2 linked regions of the Massilia litorea genome follow. The protein of the gene in region 1 interacts with the protein of each later gene in a pairwise test. Links are inferred from orthologs where the notes say so. Each region holds a gene or a part of one and is shown in the gene's direction. Other genes may lie near its edges.

Evidence for each region. The genes of interacting proteins can lie anywhere in the genome.
Region 2: the proteins of LPB04_RS18090 (region 1) and rlmB interact in binary tests that used the Escherichia coli proteins (3 or more experiments, as listed by UniProt). The link is inferred for Massilia litorea from one-to-one orthologs.

Annotation. Positions count from the first base shown.
Region 1 is NZ_CP062941.1:4,011,816-4,019,537, forward strand. The notes cover bases 2,961-5,839. They hold LPB04_RS18090 (NAD(P)H-hydrate dehydratase), read left to right. Parts: upstream 2,961-3,585; coding sequence 3,586-5,094; downstream 5,095-5,839. Other genes in these bases: LPB04_RS18085 (hydantoinase B/oxoprolinase family protein), read right to left, coding at 2,961-3,489; LPB04_RS18095 (ABC transporter ATP-binding protein), read right to left, coding at 5,296-5,839. Outside these bases: more of LPB04_RS18085, read right to left, coding at 1-2,960; more of LPB04_RS18095, read right to left, coding at 5,840-6,012; LPB04_RS18100 (arylesterase), read left to right, coding at 6,011-6,634; tRNA 2-selenouridine(34) synthase MnmH, read left to right, coding at 6,634-7,689. UniProt on the Escherichia coli protein: Bifunctional enzyme that catalyzes the epimerization of the S- and R-forms of NAD(P)HX and the dehydration of the S-form of NAD(P)HX at the expense of ADP, which is converted to AMP.
Region 2 is NZ_CP062941.1:4,552,397-4,557,816, reverse strand. Bases 2,422-5,420 are described here. They hold rlmB (23S rRNA (guanosine(2251)-2'-O)-methyltransferase RlmB), read left to right. Parts: upstream 2,422-3,550; coding sequence 3,551-4,291; downstream 4,292-5,420. Other genes in these bases: LPB04_RS20365 (YceH family protein), read left to right, coding at 5,296-5,420; cysE (serine O-acetyltransferase), read left to right, coding at 4,551-5,288; LPB04_RS20380 (hypothetical protein), read left to right, coding at 2,949-3,554; rnr (ribonuclease R), read left to right, coding at 2,422-2,952. In the rest of the region: more of rnr, read left to right, coding at 415-2,421. UniProt on the Escherichia coli protein: Specifically methylates the ribose of guanosine 2251 in 23S rRNA.

The DNA of each region.
Region 1 (7,722 bases):
CACGACCGTGTTGACGCCGCGCGCGCCCGGCTCGCCGCCCGCCATCCCGAAGGGCGCGTAGATCCGGTTGTTCGACAGGATCGCGGCCGTCATCGGTTCCAGGAAGCGCACCTGGCGCACGCCGCCCTTGCCGCCATGCCAGCGCCCGGCGCCGCCGGAACCGGGCCGGATCGCATAGCTCTCCAGCCGCACCGGGAAGCGGAACTCGAGGATCTCCGGATCGGTCAGGCGCGAATTGGTCATGTTGGTCTGCACGACGTCGGTGCCGTCGAAGCCCTCGCCCGCGCCGCTACCGCCCGAAATGGTCTCGTAGTATTGGTAGCGGGCGTTCCCGAACGTAAAATTGTTCATCGTGCCCTGCGAGGCCGCCATCACGCCCAGTGCCCCATATAAGGCGTTGGTGATGCAGGTCGAGGTCTCGACGTTGCCGGAAACGACAGAGGCCGGGTAATGCGGGTTGAGCATCGAGCCGGGCGGGATGATCACCTCGAGCGGCTTCAGGCAGCCGCCGTTGAGCGGGATCTCGTCCTCGACCAGGGTACGGAACACGTACAGCACCGCGGCCATGCAGACGGCGGACGGCGCGTTGAAATTGTTATCGAGCTGGCTTGACGTGCCGGTGAAGTCGATGCGGGCGCTGCGTGCGGCGCGGTCGACCGTGATCGCCACCGCGATGCGCGCGCCGTTGTCCAGTTCCACGGTGAAGGCGCCGTCCTTCAGGGCCGTGATCACGCGCCGCACGGCTTCCTCGGCATTGTCCTGCACGTGGCCCATGTAGGCGCGCACGACATCCAGGCCGAAGTGCGCCACCATCCGCAGCAGCTCCTCGACGCCCTTCTGGTTGGCTGCGACCTGGGCGCGCAGGTCGGCCATGTTCTGGTCCGGATTGCGGGCCGGGTAGCGCGCGCCGTTCAACAGCGCACGCGCTTCGGCCTCGCGCAGGATGCCGTCGGCGCCGTCGACCAGCTTGAAGTTGTCGATCAGGACGCCCTCCTCCTCGATGTGGCGCGAGTCCGGCGGCATCGAGCCCGGCGTGGTGCCGCCGATGTCGGCGTGGTGGCCGCGCGACCCGACGTAGAACAGTATGTCGATGCCCGCTTCGTCGAACACGGGCGAGATCACCGTCACGTCCGGCAAGTGGGTGCCGCCGTTGTAGGGGTCGTTCAGCACATACACGTCGCCGGCCCGCATGCGGCCCGCATTCTCGCGCATCACGGTCTTGATGCTCTCGCCCATCGAGCCCAGGTGCACGGGCATGTGCGGCGCGTTCGCTACCAGGTTGCCGGCGGCATCAAAAATGGCGCAGCTGAAGTCGAGCCGCTCCTTGATGTTCACCGAATGGGCCGTGTTCTGCAGGCGCAGGCCCATCTGCTCGGCGATCGACATGAACAGGTTGTTGAAGATCTCGAGCATGACCGGATCGGCCGTGGTGCCGATCGCGCGCCGCTCGGGCAGCGCCTGCACGCGGCGCAGCACAAGGTGATTGTAGGGCGTGACCTCGGCCTGCCAGCCCGCTTCGACGACCGTCGTCGCATTGTCCTCGGCGACGATGGCCGGGCCGTCGATGCGGTCGCCGGGCCGCAGGTCCGCGCGCCGGTAGATCGCGGTCGCGCGCCATTCGCCGGCGCCGAACATGGGCACCGTGTCGAAGGGGTGCAGGCCGCCGTCGCGCGGCATGACCGGGGCGATCGTCTCCGGTGGCGCTTCCGAGCGTCCCAACGCTTCCACCGACACCGCTTCCACGATCAATGCGCGCGAGGGCATCAGGAAGGAGAAGCGGCGTTTATAGGCGGCTTCGAACTGGGCCTGCATCGCCTCCGGCGCAGCGAAGTCCACCACCAGCGCCGAATCCGTGCCCTCGTAGCGCAGGTGCACGCGCTTGACGATGTCGATGCGCGCGTCGACCACGCCCTGGGCGCGCAGGTCGCCGCTCGCGGCCTCGGCCAGGGTGTCGAGGCGTGCGGCCAGCGCTTCGCTGTCGGCCGCACCCAGGCGCTCCTCGACCGCCTGCTCGCGCATCGCGCTCTGGTCGGCCCGGCCCATGCCGTAGGCCGACAGCACGCCGGCCAGGCCGTGGACGAAGACCGTCTTCATGCCGAGCGCGTCGGCCACCAGGCAGGCATGCTGGCCGCCGGCGCCGCCGAAGCTGGTCAGCGCATATTCCGTGACGTCGTGGCCGCGCTGCACCGAGATCTGCTTGATGGCGTTGGCCATGTTCCCGACCGCGATCTGGATGAAGCCTTCGGCGACCTGTTCGGGCGTACGCTCGTCGCCTGTGGCTGCGGCGATCTCGCGCGCCATTTCCTCGAACCCGGCGCGCACGACGCCGGCGTCGAGCGCTTCGTTCCCGCCCGGTCCGAACAGGTGCGGAAACTGCCCCGGCTGGATTTTACCCAGCATCAGGTTGGCGTCGGTGACCGTCAGCGGCCCGCCGCGGCGGTAGCTGGCCGGGCCCGGATTGGCGCCGGCGCTGTCGGGGCCGACGCGGTAGCGGCTGCCGTCGAAATGCAGGATCGAGCCGCCGCCGGCCGCCACCGTGTGGATGCTCATCATCGGCGCGCGCATCCGCACGCCGGCGACCTGGGTCTCGAACACCCTTTCGAATTCGCCCGCATAGTGCGAGACATCGGTCGAGGTGCCGCCCATGTCGAAGCCGATGACGCGCTCGAAGCCGGCCAGCCGGCTCGCACGCACCATGCCGACGATGCCGCCCGCGGGGCCGGACAGAATGCTGTCCTTGCCCTGGAAGGCGCGCGCATCGGTCAGTCCCCCGTTCGACTGCATGAACTGCAGGTGCACGCCCGGCAGTTCGGCCGCGACCTGGTCGACATAGCGGCGCAGGATCGGCGACAGGTAGGCGTCGACCACGGTGGTGTCGCCGCGCGCGACCAGCTTCATCATCGGACTGACTTCGTGCGACACCGATATCTGGGTAAAGCCGATCTCGCGCGCGATGCGGGCGACTTCGGCTTCGTGCCGCGCATGGCGGTAACCGTGCATGAAGACGATCGCCAGCGCGCGGGTGCCGCTGTCGAACACCGCCTGCAGCCCGGCGCGCGCTTTCGCCGCGTCGAGCTCGCGCACGGTCTCGCCGTGCGCGCCGATGCGCTCGTCGACCTCGACCACCTGGCCGTACAGCAGCGCGGGCAGCACGATGTGGCGTTCGAACAGCCTGGGACGGTTCTGGTAGGCGATGCGCAGCGCGTCCCGGAAGCCGCGCGTGATCGCCAGCGCCGTGGGTGCGCCCTTGCGCTCGAGCAGCGCGTTGGTCGCGACCGTCGTACCCATCTTGACGGCCCCGATGCGTTCAGTCGGCAGCGGCTGGCCGGGCGCCACGTTCAACAGATGGCGGATGCCCGCCACGGCGGCGTCGCGGTACTGCTCCGGGTTCTCGGAGAGCAGCTTGTGCGTCGTGAGGCTGCCGTCGGGGCGGCGCGCCACGATATCGGTAAAGGTGCCGCCGCGGTCGATCCAGAACTGCCAATCCATTCCTTACTCCATGCGCTGTCAGGTATGCTCCTATTGTATTCGCCCCTCGCGCCAAAATTGGCGAAAATGCACTGTTGGTACCACTTTGGAGTCCGGATGGACAATCGTCTTTACAGCGTGGCGCAGATTCGCGCCACGGAAGCCGCCGCGGCGGAAAGCCTTGAACCGGGCGCATTGATGCGCCGCGCCGGGCGTGCCGGCGCGGATGCCGCCCTCGAGCTGCTCGGCGGCGCACGGGAACGGCCGGTGCTGGTGCTGGCCGGCCCCGGCAACAATGGCGGCGACGCCCTCGAGCTGGCGGCCAACCTGGGCGAAGCCGGGGTCGACGTCGTCGTGCTGCACCTGGCCGGCAGCGGCAAGGTGTCCACGGAGGCGGCCCAGGCCCTGGCGCGCGCCCGCGCCAGCCGCGCCAACTTCGCCGACGTCGCACCCGACGTGCGCGACTGGGCACTGGTGGTCGACGGCCTGTTCGGCATCGGCCTGCAACGACCGCTCGAGGGCCGCTACCGCGACCTGGTGAGCGCCATCGACGGCGTGCGCTGCCCGGTGCTGGCGCTCGACGTGCCGAGCGGCCTGGACGCGGACAGCGGCGCGGTTGTCGGTCCGAACGGCGTCGCCGTCCACGCCACCCATACGATCACCTTCATCGGCGACAAGCCGGGCCTGCACACGGCCGAGGGCCGCGACCATGCGGGACAGGTGCAGGTGGCCGGCCTCGAGCTCGATGAAGCCCTGTTCGAGCCGGCGCAAGCCTGCATCGGCTCGCCCGCGCTGTTCGCAGCCAGCCTCGCGCCGCGGCGCCAGAATTCGCACAAGGGACAGTTCGGCGACCTGGCCGTGGTCGGCGGCGCCCGCGGGATGACCGGGGCCGCGGTGCTGGCCGCGCGCGGCGCGCTGTACGCCGGCGCCGGACGCGTGTTCGCGGTGACGATCGACCCGGCGCCGGCCTTCGACCCGGTGCATCCCGAACTGATGTTCCGCCTTGCCCACGACTTCGACTTCGCCGGCCGCGTGCTGGTGCTCGGCCCCGGCATGGGCGACGCGATGGAGGCGATGCGCGCGCTCGGCCACGGCATCGACAGCGCGGCGCCCATCGTGCTCGACGCCGACGCCCTCAACCTGGTCGCGGCCAGCACCGAACTGCAGGCGCGCCTGACACGGCGCCAGTCGGCTACCCTGGTCACGCCGCATCCGCTGGAAGCGGCGCGCCTGCTGGGCAGCTCGGCGGCCGAGGTGCAGGCAGACCGGCTGGGGGCGGCGCGCAGGCTGGCCAAGCGCCTGCAGGCGGTCGTGGTGCTCAAGGGGGCCGGCAGCGTGATCGCGCGGCCGGATGGCGAGATCGTGATCAACCCGACCGGTAATCCGGGCCTGGCGACGGGCGGCAGCGGCGACGTGCTGGCGGGCGTATGCGGCGCACTGCTGGCGCAGGGCTGGCCGGCCTGGGAGGCGGCGATCGGGGCCGTGTGGATGCACGGGGCGGCGGCGGACCGGCTGGTCGATGAAGGTATCGGGCCGGTCGGAATGACGGCCGGGGAATTGCCGGCGGCGGTGCGGGCGGTGTTGAATGGCTTGATCCGGGAGCGCGGCCAGACACGCGCCCGTTGACGCGTGGGGCGAGCGGGGAATTCGGACAGCATGCTGTCCGCCCGCGGAGCGCCCTGCCCGTGAGGCAGGGCACGAGTGCCCACCCTACGTTACGCAGCGGCCGAGGGGTGCAATCGAGACGGCGGTGCACCGTAGGGTGGGCACCTCTGCCCACGCGTCAACGCACGGATGCAAGTCGAAACGTGCTTCGATGCCTACTGACTAAACCAGCTTCCCCGCCGCAATCGTAATCGTCCGCCCACACCGTGCCGCCATCGCGGAATCGTGCGTGACGAGCACCAGGGTCGACCCGCGTTCGCGATTGAGTTCGAACATCAGCTGGATGATGGCCTCCCCGGTCGCCGCATCCAGGCTGCCGGTGGGCTCGTCCGCGAACAGCAGCGGCGGCTCGGTCACGAAGGCGCGCGCCAGGGCCACGCGCTGCTGCTCGCCGCCGGACAGGTATTTCGGATAATGGCGCAGCCGGCTGGACAGGCCGACGCGGCCCAGCATCGCTTCCGCTTTTGCCCGCGCCTGGCCGTCGCCGCGCAATTCGAGCGGCAGCATCACGTTTTCGAGCGCGTTCAAATGCGCCAGCAGCTGGAAGGACTGGAACACGAAACCGAGCCTGGCCTTGCGAAACGCGGCGCGTCCATCCTCGTCGAGCGCGAAGATATCGGTGCCGCCCAGCAGCACGCGGCCGCCGCTCGGGGTGTCGAGACCGGCCAGCAGCCCGAGCAGGGTCGACTTGCCGGAACCCGAGGCGCCGACGATCGCGAGCGTCTCGGCCGGTTGCACGGTAAAATCGATGCTGTGCAGGATGGTGAGTTCGCCGCTGGCGTCCGCCACCCGCTTGGACAGGCCTTCCACCTGGATTGCAGCCGCCCCGTCTGTCGCGGCGGAGTCCGTATATTTGAAAGCCTCGGGATGATCGCGCATGCTCTCTTTTCTCAATAAATTCACTGTCGCGGCAGCCCTCGTGGCTGCTTCGGCGAGCGCTTATTCTGCACCAAAAACCGTACTCGTGGTGGGCGACAGCCTGTCGGCCGAATATGGCCTCACACGCGGCGCCGGCTGGGTCGCCCTGCTCGAACAGAAGCTGAAAAGCGAAAAGATCGACGCCAACATCGTGAACGCCAGCATCAGCGGCGAGACCACCAGCGGCGGGCGAGCGCGGCTGCCCGCCCTGCTCAATGCGCACAAGCCCCAGATCGTCGTCATCGAACTCGGCGCCAACGATGGCCTGCGCGGATTGCCGGTCGACGCCGCCTCGACCAACCTGCGCGAAATGATCACGATGGCGCAGAAGCATCGCGCCAAGGTCATGTTGATCGGCATGCGCATGCCGCCGAACTATGGCCGTGCGTACACGGAGCGCTTCTTCGGCATGTTCAGCACGCTCTCGAAGGAATACAAGGCGCCGCTGGTGCCCTTCATGCTGGAAGGCGTGGCCGACAAGCCGGCGCTGTTCCAGGCCGACCGCCTGCACCCGAGCGCGCAGGCACATCCAATTATCCTGAATAACATCTGGCCGACTTTCTCGACACTGATCACCAAATAATGAAATATCCCGCCGTACTGAGCTTTGCCGACATCCTTCCCGAACTCGACCGCTTCGACACCATCATCGACGCCCGCAGCGAGGGCGAGTTCGCGCTCGACCACTTGCCCGGCGCCATCAACTGCCCGGTCCTGAACGACGAGGAGCGGGTGCGGGTCGGCACGCTCTACAAGCAGGTCGGCGCCTTCGAGGCCAAGAAGGTCGGCGCGGCCCTGGTCGCGCGCAACATCGCGCGCCATCTGGACGAGCGCTTCGGCGACAAGCCGAAGGACTGGAAGCCCCTCGTCTACTGCTGGCGCGGCGGCAACCGCAGCGGCTCGCTGGCCCACATCCTGGCCAAGATCGGCTGGCCGGCGATCCAGCTCGACGGCGGCTACAAGGCCTACCGCGCCGCCGTGAGCGCCGCCCTGGCCGCGCCGCCGGACCTGGAATGGCGGGTCATCTGCGGCACCACCGGCAGCGGCAAGAGCCGCCTGCTGGAGACCCTGGACGGGATCGGCGCCCAGGTGCTCGACCTCGAGCGGCTGGCGGCCCACCGCGGCTCGGTGCTCGGCCACCTGCCCGACGAGCCGCAGCCGACCCAGAAGATGTTCGAGACCCGGATCTGGAACAAGCTGCGTCATTTCGACCCGAGCCGTCCCGTGTTCGTCGAATCCGAGAGCAAGAAGGTCGGCAACCTGCGCGTGCCGGACGCCGTCATGGAGCGCATGCGCGCGGCGCCCTGCGTGGCCCTGACGCTGTCGCGCCCGAACCGGGTGCGCCTGCTGATGGAAGACTACGAACACTTCGCGCGCGACCCGCAAGCCCTGAACGGCCAGCTCGACCACCTGGTCCAGCTGCACGGCCGCGCCCGGATCGACGAATGGCACGCCCTGGCCAACAGCGGCGCGATGCCGGAGCTGGTCGACCAGCTGCTGGTCGAACACTACGACCCGGCCTACCTGCGTTCGATCGACCGCAATTTCGTCCAGTACGGGCAGGCGCGGGTGCTGGAGTTGAGTGATATCGGGCCGCAGGACTTCATGAAGGCGGCGCAGTCGCTGCACGCGGCCTGACCGACGCCGCGTAGGGTGGGCGCTCCGTACCCA
Region 2 (5,420 bases), 540 kb from region 1 along the record:
CATGCGCGTCTACCAATTCCGCCACGTGGGCATTTCTGCTGCTGCAGCCAACACCATTCGGGTGATGAGTCCTGCGCTCGGGAGCACAGGCTACGTCGTCAAACGGTGAAGCTGATACAATATCAGGCTTTCCTGTTTTTCGCTAGATCAACTTTCGTCGCTCCAGCGCAGAAATCCTTTTACTGCCGCTGCTTTTCCTTCGCTTCACAATACTGTCGTTGCGAAAGAGCCGAGATTATAGCGGAAGGTTTGCAAAAGTCAAAGACCCGCCTGTCGAGGCCGCAGCATCGACGCGGGCACGCTTCGTTAGGCGAATCCTGTCGTCCTCCGTTACACTACGCCTGACAAGGTGTCAATCCAACCAGGGTGCCGGCCGGTCCGGAACCTCATTAATAAGAAATTCAAGAAAACGATTTGAAGCAACCTACTCATACTATTCCTAGCCGAGAGGAAATTCTCGGCGTGTTCCGTGATGCAGGCACGTCGCTCGATGCGACCACGCTCGCACGTGCCCTGAACGTCAAGAGCGCCGCCGAAGAAGTCCTCGGCCGCCGCCTGAATGCGATGGAACGCGATGGCCAGATCCGCAGCGGCGGCAACGGCACTTATTCTCTGGCAGACCAGAGCGGCTTCATCGCCGGCAAGGTCAGCGCCCACCGCGACGGCTTCGGCTTCGTCATCCCCGACGAGCCGGGCAACGACCTGTTCCTGAACGATAAGGAAATGCAGAAAGTGCTGCATGGCGACCGCGTGCTGGCGAAAGTCACCGGTACCGACCGCCGCGGGCGCCTGGAAGGCACGATCGTCGAAGTCGTCGAACGCGCCAATACCCATGTCATCGGGCGCCTGCTGAACGAAGGCGGCGTCTGGGTCGTCTCTCCCGAAGACCAGCGCATGAACCAGGACATCCTGGTCGCCGGCTCGCCGGGCAAGGCGAAGGCCGGCCAGGTCGTCAGCGTCGAGCTGATCGAGCAGCCGGCCCGCTTCCAGCAGCCGACCGGCCGCATCGTCGAAGTGCTCGGCGAACTGGACGACCCGGGCATGGAAATCGAGATCGCCGTGCGCAAGTTCGGCGTGCCGCACGTGTTCTCGCCGAACGCGCTCAAGCAGGCGAACAAGCTGCCGAACGAAGTGGTCGATGCCGACCTGGCCGACCGCGTCGACCTGCGCGACGTGCCGCTGGTGACGATCGACGGCGAAGACGCACGCGACTTCGACGATGCCGTGTATTGCGAGCCGGTCAAGATCGGCCGCGAGAACGGCTTCCGCCTGCTGGTCGCCATCGCCGACGTCAGCCACTATGTGAAGCCGAACGACGGCCTGGATGTCGACGCCATTGAGCGCAGCACCTCGGTCTATTTCCCGCGCCGCGTGATCCCGATGCTGCCGGAAAAGCTGTCGAACGGCCTGTGTTCGCTGAACCCGGCGGTCGACCGCCTGAGCCTGGTCTGCGACATGGTCGTCAGCAGCGATGGCGTCGTGCAGGCCTACCAGTTCTATCCGGCCGTGATCCACTCGGCCGCGCGCCTGACCTATAACCAGGTCGCCGATATCCTCAAGGATCCGCGCGGCGAAGAGGCGGGCCGCCGTCCGGCCATCGTGCCGCACCTGCAGAACCTGAACGGCGTGTTCCATGCCCTGCTGGCGGCACGCCAGGAGCGCGGCGCCATCGATTTCGAGACGACCGAGACCTATATCGTCTGCAATGCGATGGGCAAGATCGAAAAGATCATCCCGCGCACCCGCAACGATGCGCACCGCCTGATTGAAGAGTGCATGCTGGCCGCGAACGTCTGCGCCGCCGACCTGCTGATCCGCCACAAGCACCCGGGCACCTTCCGCATCCACGCCACGCCGACCGAGGAAAAGCTGAACCAGCTGCGTACCTTCCTCAAGATGACGGGCCTGAACCTGGGCGGCGGCCTGAAGCCGCAGGCGAGCGATTACGCAGCCCTGATGCGCGAGATCAAGGAGCGTCCGGACGCGACCCTGCTGCAGACCATGCTGCTGCGTTCGATGCAGCAAGCCGTCTACAGCCCGGACAACGTCGGCCACTTCGGCCTGGCCTACGAGGCCTATGCCCACTTCACCAGCCCGATCCGCCGTTATCCCGACCTGCTGACCCACCGCGCCATCAAGGCCGTGCTGGCGGGCAAGAAATACGAGCCGAAAGGAATCGACCTCGCCAAGCTGAACACGAACGTGTCGAACGCCACGCGCAAGCAGAAGGCGAAAGACAAGGCCGAAGGCAAGGCCAAGGACGAGAAGGACCTGACGATCTGGGACGCGCTCGGCGTGCACTGCTCGGCCAACGAGCGCCGCGCCGACGAGGCGTCGCGCGACGTCGAGAACTGGCTCAAGTGTTACTTCATGCAGGACAAGCTGGGCGAGTCCTTCACCGGCATCGTCGCCGGCGTGACGACCTTCGGCATCTTCGTCCAGCTCGACGAGCTGTATGTCGAAGGCCTGGTCCACGTGACGGGCCTGGGCGAAGATTATTTCCAGTACGACGAAGCGCGCCACCTGCTGCGCGGCGAGCGTACGGGTAAAACCTTCGGCCTGACCGACCGCGTCACCGTGCAGGTGGCCAAGGTCGACCTGGAAGCACGCAAGATCGACCTGGTGCTGGCGCAGGACGCCAATGCCGGCGCGGCGCCTGTGCAGCAACGCGAGCAGGGCGGCTCAAGCCGTCGTGGCGAGAACAAGTCGGACCGCAATCGCGGTGCGAACGCGCAGCCGGCAGCAGCGGCAGCGCCGGCGGCGCGCCAGGGCGGCAATGCCCTGGCCGAAGAAGGCAAGGGCAGCCGCTCGAAGCGTTCGCGCCGCGGACGCAAGGAGCGCGCGGCAGCACGCGAGCTGCGGCGCAACTGCCGCAAGCCGGGCAAGAGCAAGAGCAGGACCAGAGCCCAGCCCAGCCACAATTCGACGCTGCCGCCAACGGCGTCGAGGTGACGGGCGGCGGTAAATCCAAGCGTTCGCGCAAGGAGCGCAAGGAACGCGCCGCCGCGCGCGAGCTGGCGAATGCTGCACCGGCCCCGGTGGAGCAGCCAGCGGTGCAAGCCGCTGAGCCGATCGCCGATGCCGCGCAAGCGAAGCCCGCCCGCCGTTCGCGCAAACTGCCGGCCGCGCTCGACATGGGCGCCGTGGTAGCGCCGCAGCCGGTCCTGGAGCAGGCGCCGGCACCTGAGCCTGCAGCTGCGCCGGTTGCCGCCAAGCGTCCGCGCAAAGCCAAGGCAGTCGCCGAGGCGCCGGTCGAGGCAGTTGCTGTCGTTCAGGCCGAGCCCGAAGCAGCACCGAAACGCGCACGCCGCACCAAGGCAGCCGAAGCCGTGGCGCCGGTCGCCGTAGCGGATGAGGCGCCAGCCAAGCCGCGCCGCGCCCGTGCCGTCAAGGTCGAAGCAGCGCCGGCAGTGGAAGCTGCCGTGCCCGCCCCGGCAGCAAAAAAGAGCGTCGCCAAAAAGAGTGTCGCCAAAAAGAGTGTCGCCACCAAGCCCGCCGCCAAGACGGCGAGTGCACCATCCAAAACGAGCAGCAAGAAGAAAAGTAACGCATGAAGAATAAAATGATTTTCGGCTTCCACGCCGTGACCTCGCGCCTGCGCCATGAGGCGCAGTCGGTGGAAGAAATTTTCGTCGATGCCGAGCGCAACGACGCCCGCATGAAGGCCCTGATCGCCAACGCGAAAGAGGCGGGCGTGCGCGTCATGCCGGTCGAGGCCGCGCGCCTCGACAAGATCGTCGGCACCCGCCGGCACCAGGGCGTGATCGCCTTCGCCAGCCAGCTGGCGCTGGCGCGCAACCTTGACGAGCTGCTCGATGCAATCGAAGGTCCGCCGCTGCTGCTGATCCTCGACGGCATCACCGATCCGCACAACCTGGGCGCCTGCCTGCGCGTGGCCGACGGCGTCGGCGCGCACGCGGTCATCGTGCCGAAGGACCGCGCGGTCGGTCTGAACGCCACCGCCGCCAAGGTCGCCAGCGGCGCTGCCGAGACGGTTCCCTACATCACGGTGACGAACCTGGCGCGCACCATGCGCGAGCTGAAGGACCGCGGCATCTGGCTGATCGGCACGTCCGACGACGCCGACAAGGGCCTGTACGAAGCCGACTTCACCGGCCCGACGGCGCTGGTGATGGGTTCCGAAGGCGAGGGCATGCGCCGCCTGACGCGTGAGACCTGCGACCTGCTGGTCAGCATCCCGATGTTCGGCTCGGTCGAGAGCCTGAACGTCTCGGTCGCCTCGGGCGTCTGCCTGTACGAAGCGCGCCGCCAGCGCGGTATCAATGTCTGAAAGCCGGTGCTAAATCCTTAGCCTCGTTGCAAGCACTGTTTGACGCGTGGGCTCAAGAGCCCACCCTACGGTGCACAACAGTCGCTGGCTGTCGCGTAACGTAGGGTGGGCTCTTGAGCCCACGCGTATCAGCGCACAACGCATGCGCCGGCAACGGCCACGCCCGCCGTCGCGGGCAATCCCTCCAAATTGACCCCCTCCCAAGCAATGTGTAGCCGTATAAGCTACCATTTGCCCCTGTTTTCCTTCTGTACTTATTATGTTTTCCTCGTTGCGCGAAGATATCAAGAGCATCATCGAACGCGACCCGGCCGCCCGTAACGGCTGGGAAGTGCTGACCTGCTATCCAGGCCTGCACGCGATCGTCCTGCACAACTGGGCGCATGCCTGCTGGAACCTGAACCTGAAGTGGCTCGGCCGCTTCATTTCCTACCTCGCGCGCGTCATTACCGGCATCGAAATCCACCCCGGCGCGACCATCGGCCGGCGCGTCTTCATCGACCATGGCTTCGGCGTGGTCATCGGCGAAACCGCCGTCGTCGGCGACGACTGCACCATCTACCAGGGTGTCACCCTCGGCGGCACCACGCTGGTGGCCGGCACCAAGCGCCATCCGACGCTCGAGCGCGGCGTGATCGTCGGCGCCGGTGCCCAGGTGCTGGGCGCGTTCACGGTAGGGGAATTTGCGAAAGTCGGCTCGAATGCCGTGGTGGTGAAACCGGTCCCGGCAGGCGCCACCGCGGTCGGCAACCCGGCCCACATCATCCGCAAGGAAGACCAGTCGCGCAGCGCGCGCATGTTCGCGGCCTACGGCGTCGCGGCGAACGGAGACGATCCCGTTTCGAAAGCCCTGCGCGGCCTGATCGATCACGTGGCGCGCCAGGACGAGCAGCTCGAACGCCTGACGGCCACCATCAAGGCGGCCGGCATCGCCTGCCCGAACATGCTCGAGGGTGATAAACTCGATTCAGCCGAACTGAACCGGCTCGTCGATTAAGGAAGCCATGACTGAAGAAACAATCGCCGGCGTCGGTACGGCGCCCGTGCTCGACCCGTTCGAGATCCGCGTGCTGGCCGTGCTGGCCGAAAAAGAGGCGCTCACGCCGGACAATTATCCGATGTCGCTCAA